DNA from 4 places in the Actinomadura citrea genome. Region 2 is predicted to be linked to each of the others. Evidence: riboswitches for the same ligand, from Rfam matches in the RefSeq annotation. Region 2 holds a riboswitch; each other region holds the start of a gene.

Region 1 (7,326 bases), 4.5 Mb from region 2:
GTCGTGGCGAACCGGCCGGGTTCGTCAGTGTGACGCCCCCGTGGGCAGGCCGCTTCTCGATCGATCGCCATCTGCGGAGGGACGAGCATCCGGCGCTGTCTGATGACGGCCTTTTCGAGATCCGGATCCTGGCCGTCGATCCGAGCCTGCGGGGCAAGATGATCGGCAGGCTGCTGATGTACGCGGCGCTCCGCTGGGTGGCGGGGCACGGAGGTCGGAGCATCGTGGCCTTGGGACGGGTTGAGCTGCTGCCGATGTACCTGGCGCTGGGGCTCGCGTCCACCGGCACGGAGGTGCGATCGGGGGCCGTGGATTTCCAGCTCCTGACCGGCGACGTCGCCGAGCTCACCGACCGGACCCTGCGACGGCACGGACCGCTGCTGCGCGATCTAGGACGGAAGGTGCGGTGGAGGCTGGAGGCCTCCTTCCTGCCCGAGGACGAGTCCTGCGCCCACGGCGGTGCGTCCATAGAGGCGCTGGGACGGGGGTTCGACACCCTGGACGCGCACGGCGACGTGGTCCCCGCCGACGTGCTCGACGCCTGGTTCCCGCCGGCTCCCGCCGCGGTCGCGGCCCTGACCGGCGGGCAGGAGTGGATCGCGCGCACGTCTCCGCCCGCGCGGGCCGACGGGCTCATCGAGGAGATCGCGCTTCGCCGGGGCCTGCCCGGGAACGCCGTCGCGGTCGGCGCGGGTTCCTCCGACCTGATCTTCCGCGCGTTCAGCCGATGGCTGGACGCCTCCAGCAAGGTGCTCCTGATCGACCCCTGTTACGGCGAGTACGCGCACGTCGTTGAGCAGGTGATCGGCTGCCGCGCCGACCGGTTCCCGTTGTACCCGGCGGAGGGCTGGCGGATCGACCCGGAACGTCTCACCCGCGCCCTGCGGAACCAGTACGACCTGGTGGTCATCGTCAATCCCAACAACCCGACCGGGGTCCATCTCGACACGGCCGGACTGCGGGAGGTGCTGGAGGGCGCGCCGGGCGGGACCCGGTTCTGGATCGATGAGGCGTACGCCGGGTACGTCGGCGCCGGGCAGACGCTGGAGCCCTACGCGGCCGAGGCCGACAACGCCGTCGTCTGTACTTCGCTGTCGAAGATCTACGCTCTGTCGGGCCTGCGAGCGGCCTATCTCACGGCGCCTCCACCGATCGTGGCGGATCTGCGTCGCTGGACTCCGCCGTGGTCGGTGAGCCTGCCCGCCCAGATCGCCGCGGTGAGCGCGCTGCGCGATCCGGCGTACTACACCGCCCGATGGGCCCAGACGGCGGCGCTGCGCGCCGAACTGGCCGCCGCGCTCATGGAGGCCGATGAGAACCTGCGCGTCAGCGAGTCGGTGGCGAACTTCGTCCTGCTCACGCTGCCCAGGGGCGGGCCCACCGCGTCCCGGCTTGTCGACCGGTGCCGGCGGCGGGGCGTGTTCCTGCGGGACCTGTCGCCGATGTCCCCGGCGTTCGAGGGCAGGACGGTGCGAATCGCGGTGCGCGACGCCGCGGCCAACACCCGCGTGGCGGGCGCCGTCGCCGAAGCCCTGCGCGTCCCGCTCGGCACGGCGTGACCGAGGTCGCGGATCTGGTCCCCTACCTTGCCGGCACGCTGTTCGTCGGCGGCATCGCGGCCGGGCTGTCCAAGCGGCGTGAGTACGTACTGCGGTGGTGCGCCTGGGCGGTGGGCGTGCCCGTCGTGGTCGTCGCCCTGGACATGGGCCCTGGCGGTGCGGCCGCCCTCGCCGCTTCGGCGGGGGTGGCGTGCGCCGTCGAGTACGCCGCCTTGACCGGCCTGCCCCGGCTGGACCGCGTGGTGCTCGCCGCCGCCGTGCCCGTGGCGCCCGTGACGGCCTGGCTGGCGCCCGGCCATCTCCCCCGGCTTCTCGCACTCACCCTCGCAGCCGTCGCCCTGGTACCGGTCCTGGCCGGTGACGCGGCCGGCGGACTCTCCAGGCTGTGTTTCGGTGTGCTCGGAGTGATCTGGTTCGCGCCGCTGGCCGGCGTGGTCCTGCTCGGCCCGGAGATCCTGGCGTTGTTCGCCGCGGTGTCGATCGCCGACATCACCGCCTCGTTCGGCGGCCGGTCCCTCGGCGGGCCGCCCCTTTCCCGGCTGTCGCCGTCCAAGCACTGGAGCGGCCTGCTGACCGGGACCGTCACGGGACTGGGCACACTGGCCGTGCTCGGTGCCTTCACGCCGGCCTGGGCCGTCGCGGTGGCGGTCGGCGCCCCACTGGGGGACCTGCTGGAGTCGATGGTCAAGAGAGGAGTCGAGGCCAAGGACTCCGCCTCCTGGCTGGCGGGCGCCGGCGGCCTGCTCGACAGGCTCGATTCTTTCCTCATGGCCCTAGTGCTCGCCGTGGCACTCGGCTGATGACCGCCAGGTCTGCCCGCAGGCCTTGGTGCGGACCAGTGCCTCAGGAGTCGGGTGCTGCGGCCGGGGTGTCGTATCGCCGGAGCACGCCGAACCAGCCGCAGCCGATGATGACGCCGATCAGCAGGCCGGCGGCCAGGAAGGCCGGGCGTGGGTCGTGGCCGGACGCCTTGGTCACCGCGCCGGCGACGGTGGCACCGACAGGGGTCGCCGCGACGAACAGCGCCCGTGCCGCCGTCGTGACCCGTCCGAGAAGCTCGCGGGGAATCCAGCGCTGCCGGGTGCTGCGGTTGATCACGCTGGCGATCGACACCGCCCACACCTGCACGGCGTTGGCGGCCAGCAGGGGCGCCCATCCAGTGCTGGCTCCCATGACCAGCAGCGAGCCGGCCGCCAGCAGGATGCCCAGGCTGATCGAGGGCAGCGCACCCAGCCGCGCCGCGATGAACGGAGCCGTGACCGCCCCGGCGATCCCGCCGGCCCCGCCCGCCGTGATCACGGCGGCGACCAGCGGCGTCGGAAGGCCCAGCTGCACGCGGGCGAAGTAGACGATCAGGGTGTCCACCGCCAGGCAGAGGTTGACCAAGGTCTGAACGATGGTGAGGGCCAGCAGCGGGCGAAAGCCGACGATGAACCGCAGGCCCTCCCAAAGATCCTCACCGAGCCTGCGGAGCATCAGGCGGGCCGACCTCGGTGTCGTCCGGGCCCGGTCGGCTCTGCCGGGTGCCAGAAGACCGGCCGACCGCGCATCCCGGGCGCCACCGCCCCGCGTCCGCCCCGCCCTCACCTCGATCAGCAGCGGCACCAGGGTGGCCAGCGAAACCGCGAAGGTCGCCGCGTTGATCAGTAACGCGGTTTCGACACCGATCCAGGTGGCGAGCAGAGCGACGATGGCCGGGCCGACCATCTGCGACGTCCGCCCGGCGCTCTCCAACACCGAGTTGGCCCTCAGCAACCCCTCGGCCGGGAACAGGTCCTTCACGGCGACGGTCAACGCGGCGTCGAAGAACACCGTGGCCGCCCCGCCCACGAACGCCAGGGCCAGCACGCCCCCCAACGGGGCAGCCCCCAGCCACACAAGCCCGGGAAGGACCACGAAGACCCCGGCGCGGAGCACATCCATGGCGACCAGCACCCTCCACGGATTCAGCCGGTCCACGACCGGCCCCGCGGGCAGTCCGACCAGCAGATAGCCGATCCCGCGCGGGGCGGCCGCCAGACCCGCCGCCAACGGGTCACGGGTCAACTGCAGGACCAGCAGCGGCACAGCGAGCACCGCGCAGCCGTCACCGAGCAAAGACACCGACTGCCCGCCCAGGAACAACCGACGAGCCCGCGATGAGGCTTCCGTCATGTCCTCCAGCCCAGTCAGCGTTGAGCCGTGTCGAGCCGAGCGCCCTGCACCCCGACCCGACGTGGTGGGCCTCGGCGGGGCCGTCTTTAACGTTCGCCAGAGACGGTAATCAGCACCAGCCCGCCGGAGAAGTCACCCTTGATGTTGAAATCGACGCGTGCTCGGTCGACGGCAAGGGAGCCCAGGCTGCGGCCTTGTCGCCATGGCGGTTCGTCATGGTCTTCGGCGTGGTCGGCCTCCTGGCGGACACCGTCTATGAGGGGGCCCGATCGATCACCGGTCCCTTTCTGGGGCCGCTACTGGAGCTGGACGATCACAGACGACGGCACCGCGACAGTCCGCTGACAACGACGTCGCTGCCTGCATTTCTGCCCCGGACGTGACGGACCCCGCTCTCGTCCGAGGACGGGAGCGGGGCCTGTGGTGGGGGGTCGGGGTGGCCAGGAGGGGATCACCTGGACGGGCTTGGTCAGCCGAGGGGCTTCGGGGCGCCCTTCTTGCCCATGCCGTGGCCCCAGGACAGGACCTCGTACTTGACGCCCTTCAGGTGGCCCGCCGAGGTGCCCGTGTCGTACTTGCTGTTCGGCTTCTTGCCGTCCACCAGGTGGCGGAAGGTGTAGGTGTCGAGGTCGAGCATGACGCCGCGGTGCGACGGCTCGCCCGGCCCGCGGTCCCCGACGAAGCCGGTGACGCTGCGCCCCTTGTAGGTGACCTTGACCTTGGTGTGCATGGGCCAGCTCGGGCTGGCGAACAGGCCCTTCTGCATCGGCTTGCCGCCCGCCGGGGCGCCGGTGTCGCCGTTCACGCCCGAGCCGTCGTCCCAGAAGTAGGACGCGGTGGTGCTGCCCGACAGGACGGCGTGGCTCTTCGAAGCGGCCTTGCCGGTGGTGTGGCGGGTGGCCTTCGCGTCGTGCTGCCCGGCCACCTGCTGGCCGGTGACCTTATGGCCGGTGACCTTGTGCCCGGCGGCCTGCTGCCCGGTCACCACCTGGTCGGTGACCTTGTGCCCGGACACCAGCTGGTCGGTGACCTTGTGCCCGGACACCTGCTGCCCGGTCACCAACTGCCCGGTGACCTTGTGCCCGGTGACCTGCTGCCCGGTGACCGTGTGCGCCATCGGCTTGTCCGCCGGGGCCCCATGGGCAGCCTCGACCGCCACGCCCGCGACCAGGATGCCCGCGAGGGCGGTACCGATAAGGGCGGTTCGCTGCTGCATGTTCATCCTTTGCTCGGTGGGCCGGGCGCCGGGCCATGCCTTCGGCGTGATGGACTCGCCGTTCGGGCATGACGGATCCGGCGCACGGCACGTGGGCGTGCTCGCGACGTGGGTGTGATCGCGCGGGTGGAGAGGGGGAGCACCGCTTGACGGTGCGGGCAAGGGGCCGCTCAGCGGCCCCGGCTCACCGGTACTCGGGGTAGCCGTAGCCGGCGACGGTGGAGGTGTCGCGGACCTTCTTCTTCACCGCGTCACCGGTGTTGCCCTCGATGGTGTTGATGGTGCCGTCGTGGTTGTCCTTCACGACGATGCCGACGTGTTCGACACCCTTGATGCCGCCGCCGTTCCAGGCGAAGAAGACCACGGCGCCGGGCTTCGGCGTCTGGCCGAAGCGGCCGGTCTTCTTGAACCACTGGGCGTGGCTGACGGTGTAGGCGTCGGCGCCCATTCCCTTGGTGCCGGTGTGCTGGCCCAGCCAGGACACGAACATGTCGCACCAGGACTGGCCCTTGTAGACGGAGGCGCTCTCGGCACCGATGCGGTGGGCGTTCAGCTCGCCCAGCGACGAGCCGATGTACCAGTTGTTGAACTTGCTGTTGCCCGAGGCGTCCTCGTGGGTGCCGACCTGCGTGCGGGCGAGCTTGATGACGTCCTGCGCGGAGGCGCCGGCCTTGGCGCTCTGGCCGCCGGTCTTGGCGCCGTTGGCGTCGGCCTTGGACACCTCGGCAACGTGCGCGGTGTTCGCGGGCTTGGTGTCCGCCTGGGCGGACGGGGCCAGGGAGGCGAAGCCGAACACACCTGCCATTGAGAGGACGGCTCCGGCGGCCACGCGGGTGCCCATGCGCTTGGTCAGGTCGAAGGTACGAGCGGTCATGAAAAGGTTCTCCTGAGTTCTTCCAGTCCGCCTACCGGGTTAGCTGTCGGGTTCGGGCGTGGAAGTGGCCCTACCGCGACCCCGCGCACGGCGGGGGTGCGGATTCACCCCGGTGTTTCGGTGGGTCCCCGGCTCCGCTCGGCCGTGATCGGCGCTCTGCGGACTCGGCGGCGGACGTGCCTTGATCGGCCGTCCTGATGATCAGGGACTTGATGCGCCCTTCATGATCTGTTCGGGCGCTCCGGACGGGCTTCCCCGTCGGTCACAGAGCCACAACAGGTTCAAGCCGCCCCATATTTCGTCAAGCACGCCCCAACGACCTGACCGACCTGCAAAGACTTCACAAAACCCCCTCAACGCAAGGGCTGCGGTCCAGTCAAGCTGGACCAAGATTTTCGGTGCGACACCCTCAACCGGACCGCTCAACGGTGCCTGAAATTTGCGTACCGCTCAGCTCGTCATCCTTGAGCTATCGGACTGAGCCGACCGGGCCCGAGCGTGGAGGCGGATCCCCCGCCGCCTACGACGATGCCGGAGGCGAGCCGGTGAACAACGCCAGGGTCGGAGGAGCAACGCGGGGTTCTGGACCGAGCACCGTGCACGCCAGGCCACCACCGTGAGCGGCGAGGTCGGCGCTCACGGCCGTCATTCACCTCGTCGTGGGCGCCCCGCCCGGCGTCCGCAGCGACTCCGTACTCCGACCACCGGCTCAGGCGGATCGTCTGATCGCGGGGAGCGTCGTCAACTCCCTGGCCCTGGCCACGGCATCCCTCCGGCGATCGCCATGGCCGCGGCGAACGTGCCGGCCAAGCCGCCCACACCGGCACCAGCCTCACCGGACCGCCGTAATCCGCTCCGTTCCGCCCGCCCTTCAAACTCCGCACCCGCAAGACGCTCGATATCACCCGCCTGCTGACCCGTCCTGTTCTCCTCCCGACCTACTCGGCCGCGATCTGCTCCCGAACGGAGAGCCACGCATGCCAGCAGTCTGCGGGCGGAATGTCGGAGTACCCGCGAGATCGCTCAAGGTCGTCTGCGACGCTGAGCGGGACGGTCATGCATACCGCATCGTCGCGGATGGCGAGCACCTCCGCTTCCGTCAGCGGCTCGCCCTTCTCCTGCTCAGCCGCATGCAGGATCACCACCAGAGCCGGCATGAAGACGGCGCAGAGTGGGTCTTCGTCGTGGGACATCTGTTCTCCAGACTGCTCAGGTCACGTTTCGGGCCCGGAAGGCCGAGGACGCCGAGCGGATGACCGACCGCGTGCGCACCTTTGCCGGATACCGGAAATACCACGGATACGGCATGATCAGCCGCTCCTTCGCGTACGAGCAAGCCCTGCTCCGAGAGGTCGAACGCCTCGTGCACAACATCCGGCGCGAGGTCGAAGACGTCTTCTACCTCAGGTTCGAGGAGTTCTGGGACGTCGTGCTCCATCCACGGCACCCACGCGGCCTCCATCGAGCGAGCCGGGGTGTGGGGCCTGTCACGTCTCGGCGGCCACCAACCTGAACCAGGCGCG
Region 2 (7,326 bases):
GCGCGTATCCGAGGTCTCCCAGGTCGGCGAGCGGCCGTGTCGCCCCTTCGGCGGCGACACGGGCGACCGTTCCCTGGACCTGCATCACGGTGACGAGGAGCGCGAGCAGCGTGTCGTGCGTCGCCGCGCGCAGGGAGAACGTCCCGGTACGGCGTTCCATGCCGGGATCCTACTGTCGCGGTGCGCGGACGCTCCTGCGCTCAGGCGCGCGATCCGCTCCTCCGTCAGGTGTAGCGGACCCCGGCGCGGCGTACGCCCGAACGCGTAGGCGCCGCCGTCCGCCGTCAGACGCGGCGGCCGCCCCGCCGGCGCGACGATCGCCGCCATGAGCGATCACTCCGTACCCCCTCGACCGGACGGCGCCCTCGCGGCGCTGGCCCGCTTCTGCCACCGGCGCCGCCGCCTGGTCCTCCTGGCCTGGCTCGTCGGCGTGCTCGCCGTGGCGTTCGCAGGCTTCGGCTACGGTGCCCCGTCCGACAACGACTTCTCCGGCGGAGACTCCGGATCCGCCAAGGCGCAGAAGCTGATCGAGGCGCACTTCCCCGAGCGGCGGGGCGACACCCTGACCCTCGCGGTCAGGGCGGCGAAGGGGATCGACGACCCCGCCGCCCGGCAGCGGATCGAGAAGGTCATCGCCGAGCTGGACGCCTCGCCCGTGACCGGGCCGGTGACCTCGCCGTACCAGGACGGGAGCCTGGTGACGCGGGATCGCCGCATCGCCCGGACGACCATCCCCCTGACCGACGAGGAGGCGAAGAGGTCCGACGTCGAGCCGCTGGTGGCCGCGGTCAAGGACGCCTCCGGCGACGGCGTGACGCTGGGGCTGGGCGGCGAGCGGGCGGAGAAGGCCGAGACGCCCCCGCAGGGCCCGGCCGAGGGCGTGGGCCTCCTGACCGCGGCGGTGATCCTGTTCGTCTCCTTCGGGTCGCTGGTCGCGATGGGCCTGCCGATCGCGACGGCACTGACGGCGATCCTCGGCGGCATCGCCCTGATCAAACTGGTGGGGCACCTCGTCCCCGCGCCGGACTTCACGGTCCTCGTCGCCGCGCTGGTCGGCCTCGGCATCGGCATCGACTACGCGCTGTTCATCGTGACCCGCTACCGGGAGGCCCGGCAGGACGGCGACGACCCCGAGGGCGCCACGGCCAAGGCCATCGCCACCGCCGGACGCGCCGTGCTGTTCGCCGGCACGACCGTGGTGATCGCGCTGCTCGGACTGGTCGTGATGGGGCAGCGGCTGATGACCGGCGTGGCCATCGCCGCGTCGGTGACGGTGCTGGTCACGATGGTCGCCGCGGTGACGCTGCTGCCGGCGCTCCTGGGCTTCACCGGTCGCCGGATCGACTCGCTGCGGCTGCCGCGCCGCGCGTCCCGCCCGCGTTCCCGCGAGCGCCGTGCCCCCGCCGAGCGCTGGGCCGCCGTGGTGCAGCGCAGGCCGCTGGCCGCCGCGGTCCTGGCGGGGACGGGCCTGCTGGTGCTGGCCGCCCCCGTGCTGTCGATGCGGCTGAGCCTGCCCGACGCGAGCGTCCAGCCGCACGACCGGAGCAGCCACACCTCGTACACGATTCTCTCCGAGGGCTTCGGGCCCGGCTACGGCGCGCCCCTGATCTTCGCCGCGCGGGTCGGGTCCGCGGACGCCGATCTGCGTCCCGTCGTCGAGGCGGTCGGCCGGACCGAGGGCATCGCCTCCGTCACACCGCCCCGGATCAGTAAGGACGGGCGGGCGGCCACGTTCATGGCCTTCCCCGAGAGCGGCGCCCAGGACGAGGCGACCGCGGATCTGGTGCACCGGCTGCGCGACGACGTCCTGCCCGGGGCGCCGGGCGGCGGCGGGGTCCAGGTGGGCGGCCCGAACGCCGGCGCGATCGACATCGCCGAGGAGGTCGGCTCCCGTCTGCCCCTGATGATCGCGGTCGTCGTCGCCCTGTCCCTGGCGCTGCTGGTCGCGCTGGTCCGGTCGGTCACGATCGCGCTGCAGGCCGCGGTGATGAACCTGCTGTCGATCGGCGCCGCCTACGGCGTGCTGGTCGCGGTCGTCCAGTGGGGGTGGCTCGGCTCGGCCCTCGGTTTCCCCACCGCCATGCCGATCACCACCTGGGTACCGATGATGATGTTCCCGCTCCTGTTCGGCCTGTCCATGGACTACGAGGTCTTCCTGATCTCGCGGGTCCGGGAGGAGTACGAGCGCACCGGCGACACCCGGACGGCCGTCACCCGCGGCCTGGCGCGCACCGCCAAGGTCATCACCGCCGCGGCCGCCATCATGATCGCCGTCTTCTCGACGTCCCTGCTCGGCCCCGACGTCTCGGTCAAGCAGATCGGGCTCGGGATGGCCGTCGCCGTGTTCGTCGACGCCACCGTCGTCCGGATGGTCCTCGTCCCCGCGGTGATGGAGCTGTGCGGCCGAGCCAACTGGTGGATGCCCGGCCGTCGGGGCCCCGCCCATGCTGGAGAAACCCCGCTCCAGGGGGCCGGTTCGCGGGAGACGTCCGGCACAATGTGGGCGGGACGGAGGTGACCGCGTGTCCGCACTCGGAGGATCGCTCGAACGCTCCATCATGGACGTGCTCTGGGCGGCCCCCCGTCCGCTGCGGGTCCGTGAACTGCTGGCCGAGCTGAACGAGGACGCGGAGAAGGCGCTGGCCTACAACACCGTGCAGACCGTGGCCGAACGCCTGGCGCAGAAGGGCCTCCTCCGGCGCACGCAGGACGGCCCGGCCTTCCGCTACGGCCCGACGCGGCCGCGGGAGGAGTACGCGGTCGAGCTGATGATGGACGCGTTGAGCGAGGCCGCGGACCACGGCGCCATCCTGGCGAGGTTCGCCGAGAGCGTCCCGCCGGAGGACGCCCGGCACCTCCTGGACGCCCTGCGGCGGCGGACCGCCGGCGAGGACGCGTGACCGCGTGATCGTCCTGGTGACCGGCCTGGTCGTTTCGGTGGTCGTGCTGGGGTGCGCGGCGGGGCCCGTTCTGGATCTCCTCAGGCGCTCGGCCGTCGGCCCCGGGACGGCCGTCGCCTGCTGGGCGGCCGCTCTCGCCGGAACGTGCATCGCCGCGGCGGGGATCGCGGCGGCGGCGCTGCTCGCGCCGCCGGGCCCGGGCCACGGATTCCTGTCCCGGCTGCGCGACTGCCTGCCCCACCACGGCCGGATCGCCACCGCCGCCGCGGCCGTCGCGACCGCCGTCCTCGTCGCGGCCTGCGCCGCCGTGCTCGCCCGCGGCCTGCCGAGGCTCGGCCGGGCCGTGCGCCACCGCCGGCGGCACCGGGAGATGCTGCGGCTGGTCGCCCGCGAGGACCGCCGCCATCCGGACGTCCTCGTCCTCGACCACCCCGTGGCCGTGGCGTACTCGCTGCCGTCCCGGCACCGCGCGATCGTGGTCAGCACCGGGGCCCAGCAGGTGCTCAGCGCCGAAGAGCTCGGCGCCGTCCTGGCGCATGAGCGGGCGCACCTGCGCCAGCGCCACCACGTGCTCCTGCTGGCCGTGGACCTGGTCCACGCCATGCTGCCGTGGCTGCCGACCGTCCGGCGCGCGAAGGCGCGGCTGCCGCTGCTGCTGGAGATGGCCGCGGACGACGCCGCGGTCCGCGCCCACGGCACGCAGCCGCTGGTCGGCGCGCTGTGCCGGCTTTCGGCGGCGCCCGCCGTCGCGGGGGCGCTCGGGGCCGCGGGCGCGCCGGCCGCCGGTGCGCTGATGGAGCGGGTGCTGCGGTTGGAGGGCGCCGCTCGGGCGAGGCCGCGGCGCGCCGTCCGGCTCGCGGCGGGTCTCTTCGTGGTGGCGGCGGTGGCCGCGCCGCTCCTGGCCGGGGCCGTGGCGATCGCCGAGCTCGCCGCGACGTGCTGAGGCGGTATGTGGCTTTTGGGGAAATCCTCCGCTTCGGTGGCGAACCGACCGTAAACCTCCTACGCTCCGTAGGAGGTCACGGTCCGACGTCCCCGCCGGGGACGGCCGGCGACCGCGCCGAATCCCGCGGACGGCTCCGTCCGGGGAACCGGGGACCCGATCTTCAGGGGTGAATCCGTCCCACCAGGACGGTAGGGCGACTCCGGCCCGAACCCGTCAGCTGACCCGGTAGGCGGTACAGGAGAGGACACCGCATGCAGCGACGAGCTGCCGGCCCCCGAACGACAGCCCGCCGCAGGATCCGCACCGGCACGGCATGGACGGCCGCCTTCGCGCTGTCCGCCGGGCTCCTCGCGCCCGCGCCCGCCCACGCCGAGCCCAAGCCGACGCGCAAGCAACTGACCGCGCAACAGGAGAAGCTCGCCGACGAGGCCGAGAAGCTCAGCGAGCAGTACAACGGCCTGCGCGAACGCCTCAAGCAGGCCGAGCACGCCGCGAAACTCGCCAAGGGCAGCGCCCTGCGCCAGAAGCAGGCACTGGACGAGGCGCGCGAACGCATGGCGAAGATCGCCGCGGACAGCTACAAGAACGGCCCGGCGGACCCGGCCATCACCTTCGCCTCGTCCTCCGACCCGCAGGCCGTCCTGGACCAGTCGGCCACCCTCAACTACTTCGCCAAGCAGAACGACACCCGCATCACGCAGATGCTCCAGGTGATGCAGGGCGCCGACCGGTCCCGCAAGGCCGCCGAGCAGCGCGCCGCCCAGGTGCGCGCGCTCACCGGCGAGGCGAAGAAGAAGCGCCGGGAACTCCAGGTCAAGCTCAAGAAGGTCGAGAAGCAGCTCGGCACGTTCAAGACCGCCGGCGCGCGGCCCGGCTCCATCCCCAACCTCAGCTCCGGCGGAGCCTCGGCCAAGGCGATGACGGCCGTCCGGGCCGCCCTGGCCCAGCAGGGCGTGCCCTACTCCTGGGGCGGCGGCACCGCGTCCGGCCCGAGCTACGGCACCGCGCAGGGCGCCAACATCAAGGGCTTCGACTGCTCCGGCCTGACCCTGTACGCCTACGCGCAGGTCGGCATCACCCTCGGCCACTACACCGGCAGCCAGTACAACGCCGGGACCCACGTGAGCATGAGCCAGCTGAAGCCCGGCGACCTGGTGTTCTTCCACAGCGACCTGCACCACATGGGCATGTACATCGGCAACGGCAACATGGTCCACGCACCGCAGACCGGCGACGTCGTCAAGATCGCCCCCCTCGCCGGCCGCCCGTTCGCCGGCGGAGTCCGTGTCGCCTGACCCCCGAGATGTCGCCTGACCCCCGAGATGCCGCCTGACCTCCGAGATGCCGCCCGCCCCCGGTGCCCGGCCGCCGATGGCCGATCACCCTTCGCCGCCCTGGGCTCCGGGATGAGAACGCACGTCGGCGGCCGCCCTGGACGGGACGGCGCGAACACCGGACGGCGGGCGGGACGGCTGAGGCGGTCGTTGCGCCGCGACGTCCTCCGGCTTGCGTCCGGCCTGTTCGTGCTTCTCGGTCTGCTGGCGATGCACGGCTTCCAAGCCACGTCGAGCCCGGTCGAGATGAGCGGCGTTCCGCTGCCGTCCATGGCCGCCGGGCACGCGGCCCCCGTCACCGGAGCGGTGACGGGGCACCGCCCGCCCCAGGACGACCGGTCCGGCGACCATCACTCCGACCGCCACTCGGACCATCCCGGCGGCCAGGTCTGCCTGGCCATGCTGACGCTGCTCGCGCTCGTCACGGTTCTTCTCACGCTGTGCCTGCGGAGGACGCCGCCGGTGGCCGTGTCGAGGCTGACACGGATCCGCATCCTGCTGGTCGGACGGCCGCCGCCGAGACCGTCCCTGCACCGATTGAGCGTGCTGAGGCTGTGACAGGTCCAGCGGCGCCCGAGAGCGGGCGCCGCCGCCGACCACCGATCACAGCACTCGACACGGAAGGCTCACCACCATGAAGCGAGCGTTCGCGCTCCTCACCGTCCCGGCCCTGGCGATCGCGCTGGCCGCCTGTGGCGACGGCGACGACGGCGGCTCGACGGGCCACCCGATGCCCTCTCACTCCATGCCCGGCCACTCGGCGTCGCCGGGCGGCGGGCAGGCCGGACCGCACAACGGCCAGGACGTCATGTTCGCGCAGATGATGATCCCGCATCACCGGCAGGCGATCGAGATGGCCGGCCTCGCCGCCACCCGCGCCTCGTCGACGCAGGTGAAGGCCCTGGCCGCCGACATCAAGAAGGCGCAGGCACCGGAGATCCAGCAGCTCGGCGCGTGGCTGAAGAGCTGGGACGCCCCGGTTCCCTCGCCGGGCACGACCGGCATGGGCGGCATGCACCACGGCGGCACGGACGGCATGATGAGCGAGAAGGACATGAAGGAGCTGGGGGCGGCCAAGGGCGAGGCGTTCGACAAGGCGTTCCTGAAGATGATGATCGAGCATCACGAGGGCGCCGTGGCGATGGCCGGGACCGAACGGTCGTCCGGGCAGTTCCCGCCCGCCCAGCAGTTGGCCGGGAACATCGTCTCCTCCCAGACCGCCGAGATCGCCAAGATGCGGACCCTGCTGAAGCGGTGACGATCGCCCGGCGCCGGGCGGGAGCGGCCCTCTTCAGGAGCCGGTTCGGTGTTGGGTGGACGGCGTGGTGACGTCGCGGATGAAGCGTCCTGCCTGGTCCAGGGCTCGGGCCGCCTCTGGGAGGAACGTCCAGAAGAGGTGGAACCCGTGGGTGGCCACCGGGTAGAGCTCCAGGCGCGCGTCCACGTCCTGCTCGCAGGCCTCCTCCGCCAGGCGGCGGGCCTGGCCGACGAGGTGGTCGCCCGTGCCCGCCTGGACCAGCAGGGGCGGCAGGCCCCGCAGGTGGTCCGGGCGGGCCAGCGGGTTCACCAGCGGGTCGTCCAGGGTGTGCCCCGCGAGGTAGTGCTCGACGCACTGGCGCATCACGCGGCCGGTCACCACGGGCTGGGGGCCGGCCGGCTCCTCTTCGAGGACCGTGCAGGCCAGGTCGATCCACGGGCAGAACAGGGCGGCGCCGCCGGGCAGGGGGAGGCGCCGGTCCTTCAGCGCGAGCAGCAGGGACAGGGCCAGGCTCGCCCCCGAGGAGTCGGCGGCGATCACGATCTGCTCGGGCGGTGTCGTTTCGAGCAGCCAGAGGTAGGCGCCCGCCGCGTCGTCGAGGGCCGCCGGGAAGGGGAACTCCGGCGCGAGCCGGTAGTCCGGGACGACCACCTCGCACCCGGCGGCCGCCGCGAGCGCCCCCGCCAGGGGCCGGTACCCGTACGCCGAGCCCATCACGAAGCCGCCCCCGTGCAGGTGGAGGACGCGCGACGGTGAGGCGTCCGGCGGCGTCAGCCGCAGGGCCGGGACGCCGCCCGCCTTCACCGGCCTGACCGCGACCTCCGGCGGCGGCTCGAAGCCGGCGAGCATGGTCTCGTACTCGGAACCCATCTCCCCGAGGTCGCCGCC
Region 3 (7,326 bases), 2.8 Mb from region 2:
ACGCGGCGCGGCCATGGCGTCTCCCCCTCCTGCTCGGCGCGGCCGGGAAGTAGCGGTCCGCCACCGTCCGCGCGGCGGTGCCGCGGTCGTGCTCGCCGAAGCGCATGGCGAACGCGCGCCGCCGCCCGGCGTGCTCGGCCTCGGCCGCGTCCAGGCCGGCGAGCGCGGCGACGAGCTCGTCCTCCGTACGCGTGATCGGCCCGGGGGCGTGCCGCTCCAGGTCGAAGTAGCCGGTGGCGAGGTCCCTGCCGTCCGGGAGGTGCAGCACGATCGGCCGGTCCAGCAGGGCGAAGTCGAACATGATCGAGGAGTGGTCGGTGACGAGCGCGTCCGCCAGTAGCAGGAGCGGCGTCACGTCGGGCACCGCGCCGACGTCCCGCATGACCGCGCGGGCGCCCGGCGGCACGTTCGCCCGGCACAGGTAGTGGGGCCGGACGAGCAGGACGTACTCCTCCCCCAGCTCCTGCGCGAAGACCGCCGGATCCACTGGCGCGTCCAGGAGCCGGACGGGACGTCCCTTCGGCCCGGTGGCGTACGTGGGCGCGAACAGGACGGCGCGGCGCCCGTCGTCCAGGCCGAGCGAGTGGCGCAGGGCCGCGACCTCGGCGGCCAGCTCCGGATCCCCGTCCACCCCGTTGACCAGGGCGTCGTTGCGGGGATACCCCACCGGCAGCAGCTCGGAGCTGACGCCGAGGCCGCTGCAGAGCGTCTCGGTGTCGTGCCCGGAGCGCACCAGGAAGCAGTCGAAGCGCTCCACCATCCGCCGCAGCCGCGCCTGGTCGCCGGCCGGGCCCGACTTCAACCGCGGCTGGTCCAGCCCCATCAGCTTGAACGCCGACCCGTGCCAGGTCTGGATGTAGGTGGTCTCGGGACGCTTGCGCAGCCGGTCCGGGAAGCCCTGGTTGTCGATCCAGAACTGGGCCCGCGCGAGCGCCAGGTAGTACGCCCATGATCCGCGCTTGACGAGACGGGCGTCGTCCGGGAACCCCTTGGGGGACGACGCGTACGACCACACCGCCGTCACCGGACGGCCGGACCTGCGCAGCTCCCGGTAGATGTACTTCGGGTTGTCGGAGTAGTGGCGGCCGAGCTGGCTCTCGAAGACCGCCAGGCCGGTCCGGACGGGCAGCCGGCTCAGCACCCGGTTGAACACGACGATCTTGGTGTTCCGGCCGGTCAGCGTCCGGCGCACCGACCTGCTCACCTCCCGGGCCCGCTGCCGGGCCAGCCGTGCCGGCCGGGACAGGGCGGCGCGCCGCGCGACGGCGCGGGTGAGCTGCGCCCACGGGCTCCCCGTCTCCAGGGCGAACGCCAGGTGCCCTCCCTCGGTGACGTACGAGCGGAGCCGGTCCCCCGCGAACCGTGTCAGCCGCGGCCGGACGGGCAGCGCGACGCCGCCGAGCGACGGCGAACCGCGGCCCTCACCGAGCCGGGTGACCACCTCCTCGCCGTCCACCCGGATGCGCAGCCGGACGTCCCAGACGGGGTCGACGAACCCGAAAGGGCGGATCTTCTGGACGGGGTCGAACTCGGCCCGCCAGGTGAGCCGGTCGCCCTCGTGCCGGACGGACGCGCGGACCCGTCCGGTCCTCGAGCGGCGGCGCCGGTCGCGGAACTCCAGCGTCCCGGACAGCTCGGCTCCCCGCGGGATCCGCTCCAGCGGGTTCAGCACGTAGCCGGCCATGAGCACGCGGCCGCCGCGCGTCTCCAGCCGTGTGACGGTGTTCGCCGGGCGCAGCTCCCGGAGGGGCCGCACGTGGAAGCCGAAGGCCGTGACGTCCAGGACGCGGCGGCCGAGCGTGCCGCGCGGGCGCCCGGCCCCCCAGTAGACGCGCCCGTCCCGCTCCACGAGGCGGGCGCGCAGCTCGGGACGTTTCACGGGGTCGTACTCGGCGGCGGCGAGAGCCCCCGTGTGGTCGCCCTCGCGGATCAGGTGCGCCGCGATCGCGGGCAGCGGGTTGGCCTGCTCGAAGACCCGCGGGTCCAGCTCGGCCAGGTAGGCGGCGGCCAGGTCGAGGAAGCGCGCCTGGTGGTCGGGGTCGCGGTCGCGCAGCTCGCGCAGGTAGAGCACCAGGTCGTGGTTGACGAACTTGACGTCCTTGGCCCGCTGCAGGTCGTAGGCGCCGCGCAGCGCGAAGAGCATGTCGATGCGGCGGTGGATCTCCAGCCGGTCGGCGAAGTTGGCCGGCTCGGCGCGCCGGTTGGAGATCGACGGCGCCGGCGTCCGCTCCCTGACCAGCCAGTTGTAGACGCGGTGCGGGATCAGGGCGGTCCGTCCCGCCTCCAGGTAGGCCTCGGCGGTGAACAGCAGGTCCTCGTAGTGCAGCCGCTCGACGAACCGCAGCCCGTGCTCCTCCAGGAAGCCGCGCCGGTACGCCTTGTTGGTCGAGAGGGTGTCGTAGAGGAGATCGGGGTTCTCGCTCAGCGAGTCGTAGACGACGCTGTGCCGGTAGAGCCACGGGTACCAGGGGCGGATCCGCCCCTTGGCGCCCTCGGGCAGGTCGAGGAAGATCCGGTCGCAGAGCCCCGAGACCATGTCGGCGCCGGTGTCCTCGGCGGCGGCGAGGAGGTTGAGGCAGGCGTGCCGGTCCAGCAGATCGTCGCTGTCGAGGAACATCACGTACCGGCCGGTGGACGCCTCGATCCCGGTGTTGCGGGGGCGGCCGCAGCCGCCGGAGTTGACCGGCAGGTGGACGGCCCGGACCCGCCCCGGATGGGCTGCGGCGAGCCGGTCGGCGGCCTCGCCCGTGCCGTCGGTGCTCGCGTCGTCGACGATCAACGTCTCGACGCCGCCCAGGGACTGCGCCAGCGCCGAGGCCACCGCCCGCGGAAGCCTCCGGGCGTCGTTGTAGGCGATCACCACCACGCTGACATCCGGGCGCACCGCCATGGGCATCCCCCTCCGCAGACTCCGGCGTGCTGGATACCTATCCAGGAACTCCGCACTGAGCTCCAAGGGGGATCAAAGGCTGTCAACGCTTAGCATTACCCACCGTCAGCGGAGGCATTGGGCACAACACCCGGAACGCCAGAAGGCGCCCGGCGGGAGGCCGGGCGCCTTCGTCACACGTGCGCCGTCTCGTAGGGCGTCGCGTCAGCGGGCGTAGTCGGGGTAGCCGTAGCCGACGACCTGCGACTTGTCGCGGACCTTCTTCTGCACCGCGTTGTCGGTGTTGCCCTCGATGGTGGAGATGGTGCCGTTGCCGTTGTCCTTGACGACGATGCCGACGTGGTCGATGTCGCCGATGCCGGCCTTCGAGCCGTCCTGCCAGTCGTAGAACACCACGGCGCCGGGCTTGGCGGTGTGGCCCCAGCGATCGGTCTGCTTGAACCAGCTGGCGTGCTGGACGGTGTAGGCGTCCCAGCCCATGTTCTTGACGCCGGTCTGGGCGCCGAGCCAGGAGACGAACATGTTGCACCACTGGGCGCCGTTGTACTCCTTGACCGAGAAGCCGCCGTCGCGCTTGGCGGTGGCCTTTGCCTGGGGAGTCGAGACGTACCACTTGTGGTACTTGGTCTCACCACCCTTGCCCTCGTGGATGCCGACCTGCTTCTGCGCGAGCTTGATCACTTCAGCGGGCTTGACGGCGTGCGGGGGGACCTTGAAGCCCTCGCGCCGGGCCTCGGCCGCGGCGTTCTCGGCCTTCACCGTCTTGGCCTTGGAGGACTTGTGCGCGGTGGTGCCCTGCTCGGCGACCACCGCCGTCTGGGTGGAGGTGTCGGCGACCGCGCGGCCGCCGGCGAGGGGGTTGACCACAGAGAGCCCGACCGCGCCCGCCAGGACCGCGCCTACGGCGACGCCGACGGCCTTGTCCTCGGGGCTGAGGCGGTTGAGCGAAAGTCGATCGAAAAGACCGGACATGCAGGGAATCTCCTTGTCTTCCATGGCGCCTACCGGGTTAGCTGACGGATTCGGGCATGGAAGCAGCCCTACGGCGCGACTCTCGGGCGCGCCGATTCACCCCAGAAACGTGGGTCCCCGGCTCCGTTCCGGTCGCACTGACCGGACGGACTCGGCCTCGCACCGCGCGAGCGGTGCAGGTTTACGGATTTCTCACTGACAGATCTTGATGAGGGGGCGCGCGTCACTGGCGCGCATCGCGTGCGGATTCCGCTCCGCGATCCTCGGCCGCGCATGGTGCGGCCGGTGGCAACGCATGGGACGCGTTGCGTGATTCGGGATCGAAGGTACCAACCTTCTCAAGAAAAGCAAACCAGGCATAAAGCAAAGTCTTGCCTGCTCAAGGCCCTTCCAAGAGACTCCCAACACCGGGACGGCGCCGCCTCTTCCCGATCTTTGTCGAGACGCCCCTCAGCCCCTTGCCCGCCGTACTTACCGGGCCTTCGGGAAAAGGTAAAGAAGATCGAATGGGGGGCGGCCGGCACTCCCGCCCCCGGTCTCCACCACCCGCCCGCCCCTCCGGGTGAGGCGCACGTCACATTCGGCGATCTCCGCTGGTCAGGCGTGCGGTTCGTCACCGCGAGGCTCGGACGATCACTCCACGTGGATGGCGAAGAGCGTGGTGTCGTCCGCCGCCCGGTCGTGCTCCATCCGCGCGAGAACCTCGTCCAGCACCCGGTCGGGACGCGTGGAGGAGTCCTGCAGGATGTGGGTCAGGCGGGCGATCCGCTCGTCCAGATCCGCGTCCCTGCGCTCCACCAGGCCGTCGGTGTAGAGGAAGAGCATGTCGCCCGGCTTCAGCCCGGTGGTGATCGTCGTGTACTCCCAGCCGGCCATGGCGCCGAGCATCGGGTCGCGGACCACCTCCAGCGGGGTCGCCCGCCCGTCCCGCACCAGGATCGGCGGCGGATGGCCCGCGCACGTCCACTCCAGGAGGTGCCGGGACGGGTCGTAGTGGGCGACGATGGCGGTGCCCGTCGCGGGCGGGTCCATGGCGCCGATCAGCTCGTTCAGCCAGCCGACCAGCCGTCCCGCCCGCTCCCCCGTGCAGGCGAGGCCCAGCAGGCCGTTCCGGGTCCGCGCCATCGCCGCCGCCGCCGGCAGCCCGTGCCCGGCGGCGTCCCCGATGGCGAACATCGCCCGCCCGTCCTGCAGCGCACGGGTCGCGAACCAGTCGCCGCCGATACGGGCCGTGCTCTCCGCCGCCATGCTGCGGATCGAGGTGCGCATGCCCGGGAGCTGCTCGACCTCGTCCTCGTCCGGCAGGATGGCCCGCCGCAGCGTCACCGCCACGCGCCGCTCCTGCGCCGTCCGCGCCTGCTGGCGCAGCATCTGCCGCCGGGTCTCGGCCAGCGCGTGCTCCACCCCGCGCCGCCGGGTGATGTCCTGCGAGACGATGTTGATCGAGACGGGCAGCCCGGACTCGCCGAGCACGGGCTCGGCGAACACCCACAGATGGCGGGGCGCCCCGTCAGGGCCGGTCACGCGGTGCTCCGCCTCCACCGGTTCGCGGCGCGAGAACATCGTCTGGACGGCCTCCTCGACCAGCGGAAGGTCGTCGTCGGCCACGACCTTCGGCAGGTCGTGCGGCATCGGCGGCACCTCGTCGGGAGAGAGGCCGTAGTTGGCCAGCATCTGCGGCGTCCAGTCCGCCTCCCCGGTCGCCAGGTCCCACTCCCCGAACCCGATCAGGGCGAGCCGCTCGACCCGCTCCAGCCGCCGCGCGACGCGGTCCTCGGTCAGGTGGTACCGCCAGGTCACGCAGACGCCCGTCGGCACCCGCACGCACCGCACGCTCATCCGCGACGAGCGGGACAGGCCGCGCTGAGCGGTCGAGTACTGGATCGAGGGACGTTCCAACCGCGTCCCGGACTCCAGGACCCCGACATAGTCGTCGAACAGCCCGCTGAGCACCGCCCCCGGGTCCGTCCGCAGCAACCGCAGTCCGGTCAGCTCCTCCCGGCCCCGCCCGAACATGTCCTTGGCGACGCCGTTGAGCTCAGCGAAGAGGAAGTCGGCCACGTTGCCGTCCGGCCCCCGCACCGGGACCAGATGGGCCGCGGAGTCGAGCGCGCCCTCCAGCACCGCCGTCGCCGCCGGATCGTCGGGCACCCGCGCGAGGATCTCCACGTCCCCCGCGGTGTCCTCGGCCGTCACCCGGCGCAGCACGTCCTCGGCCTCCGACAGGACGGCCTGGCGCTCCGTGGGGACCTCCTCGGCGCGCGGCGCCCGGCGCCCCGCCAGCACGGCCCCCACCGGCCCGCCGCCCCCGTCCTTGACCAGCAGCGATGCCGCCTCGGCCATCTCGATGTCCAGGTCGCGCGCGAGCCAGATCAGGTGCTGCAGGGCCTCGCCCGGCGGGACGCCGAGACGCCGGGCCAGCACGACCCGCGCCTCCGCCATGACCGCACGGTCGTGCGCGGCTCCCCGCAGGTCTTCCAGGTCCGCAACGTGCACCCCGGGCTGGGTGCCCTCCGCTTCCGCCAACCCTTGTCCCCCGTTCGGCGTCACCTGCCCTTGGGAGAAAAAAGCTACATACGTCAGTGAGGGGCTATTCGCCCATCCACGGGCAAAGACTCTAGATCTTTGCCCGGGTTTTCCCTGCACGCCCGAACTCGACCGCTTCCGGTGACCATCTCAAAACGGACCAGTTCCACGTCCTGTGACCCACGTCACACCCGTGCCACCTGCCGCGTCAGCGAAGTGATCCGCGCCGCCGCCGTCCGGAACGACGTCCCCGCCGGATGCAGCGTCAGCACCACCACGATCTTGTCCCCCACCACGCCCGTCGTGTGCAGCACGGGCCGTCCGAGCCCCAGGTCGGGCCGCCACGCCGCCGGCCGCACGCTGCACGGCTCCGCCGGCGTCTCCCCGAACCCGGACCACCCCTGCTTGACGGCCCACGGCCGCTCCACCGCCCGCGGAATCCCGAACGTCTGGTCGAACCCGTCCGTCCCGCAGGGCGTCGACCTCCGCAACTGCGCGAGCACGAACTCCCGCTGCCCCTCCGGCGCCTCGTCCAGCAGATACCGGTACATCCGCACGACGTCCCGCGCACTGAGCGCCGTGTAACCCCAGAACCCGGGCTTCTCCGCGGGCGGCGGCGCGGTGTCCTCCAACCCGGCCTTCCGCACCATCCGCTCGATGATCCGCGCCCGCCCGCCCCGGCGCCAGAACTCCGTGGCCGCCCCGTCGTCGCTCGACCGCAGCATCGGCACCAGCAGCCGGCGGTCGGCATCCGACACCTCATGCCGATCCATGTAGTCCAGCGCGATGAGGATCTTCACCACCGAGGCCGACCGGAACGTCCGCCGCGTCGCCCGCGCGGCCACCACCCGCCCCGAGCCCCGGTCGAACACCTCGTACGAGGCCCGCACCCCCGCCGGCACCCGCACGACCGGCGCCTTGGACGGCGCCGCCGAAGC
Region 4 (7,326 bases), 2.0 Mb from region 2:
CAGCGTGCCGAGCTTGCAGTTGGGCACCTCGTCGCGGGAGAGCACGCGCCGCGCCAGGTCGACGGTGTCGACGACCGCGAACGCGGGCCAGGCGTAGCCGTTCGCGGCGCACGCGGCCTTGAGGAAGCCGATGTCGAACGAGGCGTTGTGCGCGACGAGGACGCAGCCGCGCGCGAACTCCAGGAACGCCGGCAGCACCGACTCGATCCGCGGCGCGGCCGTCACCATCGCCGTGGTGATGCCGGTCAGCGCGGTGATGAACGGCGGGACGGGACCGCCCGGATCGACCAGCGTGCCGAGCTCGCCGAGCTCCTCTCCGCCGCGCACCTTCACCGCACCGATCTCGGTGATGGCCGAGTCGGCCGCCGAGCCGCCGGTGGTCTCCAGGTCGACCACCACGAAAGTGACGTCGCGGAGGGGGGTGCCGAGGTCGTCCAGGGTGCCCTGGACGCCGTGCCCCTGGGCTCCGCGCCCCGGGACTCCGCGCCCTTGGACACCGTGCGCAGCCGTCATGTGCGCGACCGTAGAGGACCCCACCGACAGAACTTCGTGCCGCTAGGGTTGGGGGGCGCCGGGACGTCCCGCCGGGCGGGGGCCGCGAGGACGGGCGGGAGGCATCCCGCCGAGGGCCGGGCGCGATCCGTCCGATCGCACGTTCGCCCTGGTTAGGGCGGGGCGCGCTCGGGAACACACAGCCCACCGGCGGCGCAGCCCGGAAGGAGCGGGATCATCGACAGCGGTCCCGAAGCGACCCCCGGCGACGGGGAGCCCGCGGAGAAGCCGACCCGCCCGCTGCCCGAGGCCGTTCGGCAGGGCGTGGTGGAGGTCGCCGCCGAGCTGATCGGGTCGCTGCCCTCCGACGAGGTCCCCGTGCCGCTGCGCCGGTTCGCGCGGTTCGAGCGCCGCAAGCGCGCCAGGCTCGCGGGCCAGCACATCGCGGCGGTGCTGGAGAAGGACGGGGAGTTCCGGCGCCGGGTCGCCGTGCCGCTCCGGGAGGCGCAGGCCGACCTGGTGGAGGCGGTCGAGGGCGGGGAGGTGCCGCCCGCGGCCGACCCGGTGCGCGTCGCGGTGCTGGCCTACCTGCTGCGCCCCGCGGGCTGGACCGGGCTGGTGGAGTCCGCGCGCGAGGAGCTGACGCGCTCGGCGACCGCGTCGGAGGAGCAGGAGGCCGAGCGCCGCATCGCCGCGCTGAAGGCCGAGCTGGCCGCGACCCGCGACGCCCGCGGCGCCGAGCTGGCCAAGCTGCGCACCGAGCTGCGCGAGACCAAGGCCGAGGTCGCGGACCTGCGCCGCAAGCTGCACGACGCGCGCACCCGCTTCCGGGCCGCGGAGGAGCGCGCCCACGCGGTCGCGGCGGAGACCGATCGCGAGCTCGCCGCCGCGCGCGAGTCGACCGCCGCGTCGGAGAAGGAGCTCCGCAAGCTGCGCGCCCGGGCCGTGCGGGCGGAGGAGGCGGCCGAGACCGCCAAGCGGGCCGCGCGCGAGGGCCGCAACGTCGACGACGTGCGGCTGCGGATGCTGCTGGACGCGCTCGTGGACGCGGCGCAGGGCGTCCGCCGGGAACTGGCCCTGCCCTCCACCATCGGCCGTCCCGCCGACGCGGTGGGCGGTCTGGAGCCGGACCGGCTGGCGCACCGCGCGCTGCCCGGCCGGGCCCTGTCCGACAGCGACCCGCAGCTGCTGGACCGACTGCTGACGCTTCCGCAGGTGCACCTGGTGGTGGACGGCTACAACGTCACCAAGACCGGGTACGGGGAGCTGCCGCTGGCCGACCAGCGCAGCCGGCTGCTTTCGGGGCTCGGCGGGCTCGCCGCGCAGACGCGCGCCGAGGTGACGTGCGTGTTCGACGGCGCGGAACTGGACGCGCCGGTCGCCATCGCGGCGCCGCGCGGCGTGCGGGTGCTGTTCAGCCGCCCGGGCCAGACGGCCGACGAGCTGATCGGCGAGCTCGTGCGGGCCGAGCCCCCCGGCCGGTCGGTGGTCGTGGTGTCGTCCGACCGGGAGGTCGCCGACGCCGCACGGCGCGCCAGCGCGCGTCCCTGCCCGTCCTCCCTGCTGCTGCGCAGGCTGGGCCGCTCCTAAGGTGCCGATAAGGCTCCGATAAGGCAAGCCTCGCCGTAAGTGATCATGTCGTCACTGAAAGTGGACAATATACACAGATGTCAATCAAAGAGTGATGAATCGGTTGTGACAGCTGTTGCCCCTCGCTAATGTCGGCGGCTGACGTCGTGGACGAGAGGGGCGAAACCGACCGTGGCCAATGATCACATCGGGGCACCGGCGCAGCGGCCTGGCCGCAGGGCAGGCTCTGCGGGCAGAGGCGGCTCCCGTCGCCTGGCGGCCGTGGCCGGCCTGACCGTGGCGGTCTCCCTGACCTGCTCCCCGGTGGTGGCGCACGCCGAGCCCAAGCCGACCCGGGCGCAGGCCCAGAAGGCGCTCGACAAGCTCAACGAGAAGATGGACCAGAAGGTCGAGCAGTTCAACCAGAACCGCGAGAAGCTCAAGGTCGCCAAGAAGAAGTTCGACGCCGCGACCAAGGCGAGCAAGCAGGAGCAGGCCAGCTTCGAGGAGCAGCGGTCCAAGATCGCTCAGATGGCGGCCACCGCCTACAAGAACGGTGACTCGGCCGACGTCACCGGCTTCGTCGGCAGCAAGGACCCGCAGTCGATCCTCGACCAGGCCGCCGTCTTCTCGCACCTGTCGCAGGAGCGCAGCTCCCAGCTCACCCAGTTCCTCGCGACCGCCCAGCGGCTCCGCCGCGAGCAGTCCCAGGCGAAGTCCGCCTACGACGAGGTGAAGTCGAAGCAGGACGAGCTGAAGAAGCAGAAGCTCGAACTCGACAAGCAGGTGAAGAAGCAGAAGGCGATCGTGCGCCGGCTCAGCCCGAACACGCCGTCGGGCTCGGGCGGCCCCGGCGGCGGCACCGGCGGCACCTACAACGGGCCGGCCAGCGGTCCGGCCCGCGCGGCGCTCGACTTCGCCTACGCCCAGCTCGGCAAGCCCTACTCCTACGGCGCCGAGGGCCCTGGCTCCTACGACTGCTCCGGCCTCACCATGAAGTCCTGGGCCGCCGCGGGCGTCGGCATCACCCGCACCACCAACTCCCAGTACGCCGCGACCAAGCGGGTGGCCAAGAGCAACCTCCAGCCGGGCGACCTGGTGTTCTTCAGCAGCCTCGGCCACGTCGGCCTCTACGTGGGCGGCGGCAAGATGATCCACGCCCCGCACACCGGCGACGTCGTCAGGATCGCCGACATCACCTCCGGCTACTACCTGAGCAACTACTACGGCGCAGGGCGCCCCTGACGCACCGCCCCGACACCCCCGCCCCGCGGGCGTGACGGAGCCTCATCGACAACGGACCAGGCCTGACCTGGTCCGTTGTTGGTTTTGGGGGGGTTTGCCTTCCTTTGGGGTTTTGGTACCTTGTCACCACTCACGGCGCCCTCCAGACGCCGCGGCCCCGCGGCGCCCACCCGGCGCCCCGGCCCCACGCGGCGCATCCAGCACCCGCGTGACGGCGGCGCGATCCACGTGCCGCTCCCCCAGGGCGGCACGCCCCACGTGCCGTCCCGCGGCGCCCGAAGGCGCCGCACGGTCTCGACGCAGACCGGCCTGTCCCGTCCACCGTGCGCACGCTCGCAGCGTGCATGGCGCTGAGCGCGCAGCCGCGGTGGCCTACACGGGGCAGATCCCCGGACGGTCCCGGAGACGGGCCGCCGTCCACCCACAACATCAGGCGCCGCTCGTTCGCACGCGGGAGACAGGTCCCGCGCCGGGCCCCATCTCGCCCCCAGGATCGCAGCGGCAGCGCCGAATCCGCTTCAGTGCGGAACCGGGGACCCATATCCGCCGGAGTTCGGACAACGTCTCCGAACGGGCATTCCGGCACCCGGGGTGAATCGGCGCGTCTCTCTCCGCAGTCCGGTGGGAGCCGCCGTAGGGCCACTTCCACGCCCGAACCCGTCAGCTAACCCGGTAGGCGTCTGGAAGAGAAGGAGTGAATCCCGCAGCGTTACCTGGGGCGTGGCCGCCACGCGGCCACGCCCCCACCCCCTGCACTCCGCGGGCGTCCGCGCCCGCCGAGATTCCCCATCCGAACCGGCGTGCCCGCCCCCGGGCACGTCACCGCCGAGTCCGCGGACCGCCGTGCCCTGCATGCGCGGCCGTCGTGGAACCGGGGACCCACTGCGTCCTTTTTGGGGTGAATCGGCCTGCCTTCACGGGCCGTAGGGCGGCTTCCACGCCCGAACCCGTCAGCTAACCCGGTAGGCGGCATGGAAGTCGAGGAGATCCCCCCGTGCCACGCTCGCACTGCAAGAAGACCCCCGGCAGGCACCGCAAGCCGAACTCCCTGTCCCTCACGTGGCGGACGACCGGCGGCGTGGTCGTCGGCGCCGCCGTGATCGGCACCGCCGCGGCCACCGCCCAGGCGTCGGTCCTGCCGTTCGGTTCCGCCCCGGCCCGGCCCGCCGCCGCGGCCGACCTGGCCCCGGGCCTGACGGCGCACGGCGACCCGTCCAGGCTCACGTCCCGGCGCTCGTCCGAGGACGAGCCCGAGACCACCGGCCCGAAGGCCCCGGCGAAGAAGAAGGACCGGCCCGCGCGGCCGCAGGCGACGACCTCCGCTAAGGCCGCCGCGAAGTCGCGGCCCACCGCCGCGCAGGCCATCGGGCTCGCCCGCTCGCAGGTGGGCGTCGAGGAGGACGGCGGCGGCGAGACCAAGTTCCAGGAGTGGTACATGGCCACGTCCCGCGCGCAGGAGACGCTCGCGCGCGACGGCGGCTCCCTCGACGGCTACGGGGACGCGAACTGGTGCGACATGTTCGTCTCCTGGGTGGGCGAGCAGATCGGCTTCACCGACCAGATCGGCAGCGACGCCTGGACGGTCGCCCACGCCCGCTGGTTCCAGGAGCACGGCCGCTGGGGCACCGAGCCGAGGCCCGGCGCGATCGTCTTCTTCGCGTGGGACGGCGGCGAGTCCGTCGACGACATCCAGCACGTCGGCATGGTGATCAAGAAGGTCGACGACGGCACGATCGAGACCGTCGAGGGCAACACCGACAACGCCGTCCGCGTAAGGGAACGTTCCACAGACGTCGTCGTCGGCTACGGCTACCCGGACTACCGGTCGTGACGGCGCCCCCCGTCCCGCGCCCTGCATAGGATCGCGCCCATGGAGGAAGGCCCCGGGCAGGACGCCCCCGTGACGCGGCGCAGGGTCCTCGCCCTCGGCGCGGGCGGGATCGGCGCCCTCCTCGCCGGCGGCGCCGGCCTGGCGGGCGCGCGCTCCGGCGGCGGGGCGGCGGGCGCCGGCGCGCGCCCCACCTCCCGGGCCGCCGGGACCTTCAGCCCGCACACGGCCGCCGCCGTTCTCACCAACCGCGCCCGCGCCGTCCGCGACGGCGACCGCATGGCGTTCCTCGCCACGGTGGGCGACGCCCCCGCCGCCTTCCAGGACGCCCAGTCCCGCGTGTACGGGAACCTCCGGAAGCTCCCCCTGGAAGGCTGGCGGGAGCGCATCGTCACGACCGAGGCCGTGGACGGCGGGACCGCCGTCGTCCGCGTCGAGGTGCGCTACCGGCTGCGCGGCTTCGACCGGAGCGACGTGGCCCGCACCCGCTACCTCACGCTGGCCCCGCGCGCCGGGACGTGGACGATCGTCGGCGACGGGACGTCCCGCGGCCTCGCCGACGACACCGACATCTGGGACTGCGGCCCCCTGACGGTGGTCAGGGGCCGCGCCGGCCTCGTCATCGGGGACGGCGCCGGCCTCGACGGCATCGCCGGGCGGCTGGACGCGGCCGTCCCGGGCGTCACGTCCGTGGTCGGCAAGGGGTGGGCGCAGCGGGTCGTCGCGCTCGTCCCCGCCGACGCGACCCTCGCCTCCGCGCTCGCAGGCCCCGGGCAGAGCCTCGGCCAGATCGCCGCGCTCGCCACCGTGGCCCCGGCCGCCGGGGGAGGCCGCGGCGAGGACCGCGTCATCGTCTCCCCCGGTACCTTCGGCCGCCTCAACGAACTCGGCCGCGACGTCGTCCTCGCCCACGAGCTGACCCACGTCGCCACCGGCGGCGCACGCGACCGGCGCACGCCGCTGTGGCTGATCGAGGGCTTCGCCGACTACGTCGGCTACCGGCACGTCAAGATCAGCACCCGGTCGGCGGCCGGCGAGCTGCGCCGCGAGGTCTCCGCCGGGCGCACGCCGTCCGCGCTGCCCGCCGCCGGCGCCTTCGCCGGCGGCTCCCCCCGCCTCTCCCAGGCCTACCAGGAGGCCTGGCTCGCCTGCCGGATGGTCGCCGACCGGTACGGTGAGGCGGCGCTGGTTCGGCTCTACCGGGCCGCGGGGCGCGCCCCGGAGGCCACGGCCCTGCGCGACGTGCTCGGCCTCACGCGGGAGCGCTTCACCGCACTCTGGCGCGACTACGTGAAGGAGGAGCTCGCATGAGCGAGGCGGAGACCGACGAGGACCGCGCCGAGGGCGCCGCCGCGGGGGCTCCCGGCGCCGCCCCCGCGCGGCGGCCCCGGATCGCCGCCGCCGTCACCGCCGCCGTGCTCTTCGCCGGGGTCGCGGCCGTCCTCGCCAGGACCACGCCGTGGAACCCGCTGCCCGGACACGTCCCCGGCGGGCGCGTGACACCCGACCCCGCGCTGGACTTCACCCCCGCCGAGATCGCCCGTTCCCGGGCGTTCGACTCGGCCGTCAACCCGCCCGCCTACACCGGGCTCCTCGTCGGCCTCGCCCTGATCCTGGTGCTGGGCTTCACGCCGCTGGGCGCCCGTTTCATCGGCTGGGCCACCGCCAAGCCCAGACGCAGGCCGATCCTCTCGACGGAGGACGACCCCCCACACCCCCCGAAGCGCCTCCGGCGCCGGCCGTCCCTCCCGAGGGGGGACGACCCCCCACACCCCCCGGAGCGCCTCCGGCGCCGGCCGTTGCGCATCATCCTCGCCGTCCTCGCCGTGACCACGCTCCTGCGCGTCGCCGGGCTGCCGTTCGACATCTGGAGCGAGTCCGTGCTGCGCCGGTACGGGCTGTCCACCCAGAGCTGGCCCGCATGGCTCGTCGACCAGGCGAAGTCCCTCGCCGTCACCTGGGTCATCTACACGATCGCCCTGCTGCTGCTCTACGCCCTCACCCGCCGCTTCCCGCGCTACTGGTGGACCGGCGCCGCCGTGGGCGGGTTCGTCCTCGTCGTCTTCGCCTCGTTCGTCTACCCGCTCGCCGTGGAGCCGGTGTTCAACAGGTTCCACTCGCTGCCCGCCGGGCCGCTGCGCAGCGACCTGCTGGCGATGGCCCGGCGGGACGGCGTGCCCGTCGAGGACGTC

The links. A riboswitch is a leader RNA that binds a small molecule or an ion and turns the genes downstream of it on or off. The one in region 2 is predicted to bind cyclic di-AMP.
Region 1: linked by a shared signal. The riboswitch ahead of BJ999_RS25290 (CHAP domain-containing protein) and the one ahead of BJ999_RS04750 (C40 family peptidase) in region 2 are both predicted to bind cyclic di-AMP.
Region 3: linked by a shared signal. The riboswitch ahead of BJ999_RS17750 (CHAP domain-containing protein) and the one ahead of BJ999_RS04750 (C40 family peptidase) in region 2 are both predicted to bind cyclic di-AMP.
Region 4: linked by a shared signal. The riboswitch ahead of BJ999_RS14145 (CHAP domain-containing protein) and the one ahead of BJ999_RS04750 (C40 family peptidase) in region 2 are both predicted to bind cyclic di-AMP.

The regions. Positions count from the first base shown of each region.
Region 1 covers NZ_JACCBT010000001.1:5,422,841-5,430,166, forward strand. The annotation lists gene BJ999_RS25265 (aminotransferase class I/II-fold pyridoxal phosphate-dependent enzyme) at 1-1,559, shown strand, start outside; gene BJ999_RS25270 (phosphatidate cytidylyltransferase) at 1,556-2,359, shown strand; gene BJ999_RS25275 (MFS transporter) at 2,403-3,683, opposite strand; gene BJ999_RS25280 (hypothetical protein) at 3,734-4,096, shown strand; gene BJ999_RS42345 (septal ring lytic transglycosylase RlpA family protein) at 4,183-4,929, opposite strand; gene BJ999_RS25290 (CHAP domain-containing protein) at 5,114-5,803, opposite strand; cyclic di-AMP (ydaO/yuaA leader) riboswitch at 5,818-5,967, opposite strand; gene BJ999_RS25295 (hypothetical protein) at 6,742-6,996, opposite strand; gene BJ999_RS25300 (hypothetical protein) at 7,056-7,316, shown strand; gene BJ999_RS25305 (hypothetical protein) at 7,291-7,326, opposite strand, start outside.
Region 2 covers NZ_JACCBT010000001.1:961,020-968,345, forward strand. The annotation lists gene BJ999_RS04730 (sensor histidine kinase) at 1-160, opposite strand, end outside; gene BJ999_RS04735 (MMPL family transporter) at 326-2,518, shown strand; gene BJ999_RS04740 (BlaI/MecI/CopY family transcriptional regulator) at 2,523-2,900, shown strand; gene BJ999_RS04745 (M56 family metallopeptidase) at 2,905-3,843, shown strand; cyclic di-AMP (ydaO/yuaA leader) riboswitch at 3,949-4,094, shown strand; gene BJ999_RS04750 (C40 family peptidase) at 4,098-5,141, shown strand; gene BJ999_RS04755 (DUF6153 family protein) at 5,253-5,738, shown strand; gene BJ999_RS04760 (DUF305 domain-containing protein) at 5,815-6,438, shown strand; gene BJ999_RS04765 (alpha/beta hydrolase fold domain-containing protein) at 6,472-7,326, opposite strand, start outside.
Region 3 covers NZ_JACCBT010000001.1:3,765,421-3,772,746, reverse strand. The annotation lists gene BJ999_RS17755 (bifunctional glycosyltransferase/CDP-glycerol:glycerophosphate glycerophosphotransferase) at 1-2,890, opposite strand, end outside; gene BJ999_RS17760 (glycosyltransferase family 4 protein) at 1-15, opposite strand, end outside; gene BJ999_RS17750 (CHAP domain-containing protein) at 3,095-3,862, opposite strand; cyclic di-AMP (ydaO/yuaA leader) riboswitch at 3,874-4,029, opposite strand; gene BJ999_RS17745 (PP2C family protein-serine/threonine phosphatase) at 4,496-6,388, opposite strand; gene BJ999_RS17740 (serine hydrolase family protein) at 6,574-7,326, opposite strand, start outside.
Region 4 covers NZ_JACCBT010000001.1:2,996,548-3,003,873, reverse strand. The annotation lists gene BJ999_RS14160 (DEDD exonuclease domain-containing protein) at 1-513, opposite strand, end outside; gene BJ999_RS14155 (NYN domain-containing protein) at 817-2,082, shown strand; gene BJ999_RS42940 (C40 family peptidase) at 2,344-3,306, shown strand; cyclic di-AMP (ydaO/yuaA leader) riboswitch at 3,802-4,000, shown strand; cyclic di-AMP (ydaO/yuaA leader) riboswitch at 4,136-4,291, shown strand; gene BJ999_RS14145 (CHAP domain-containing protein) at 4,301-5,137, shown strand; gene BJ999_RS14140 (gluzincin family metallopeptidase) at 5,177-6,445, shown strand; gene BJ999_RS14135 (M48 family metallopeptidase) at 6,442-7,326, shown strand, end outside.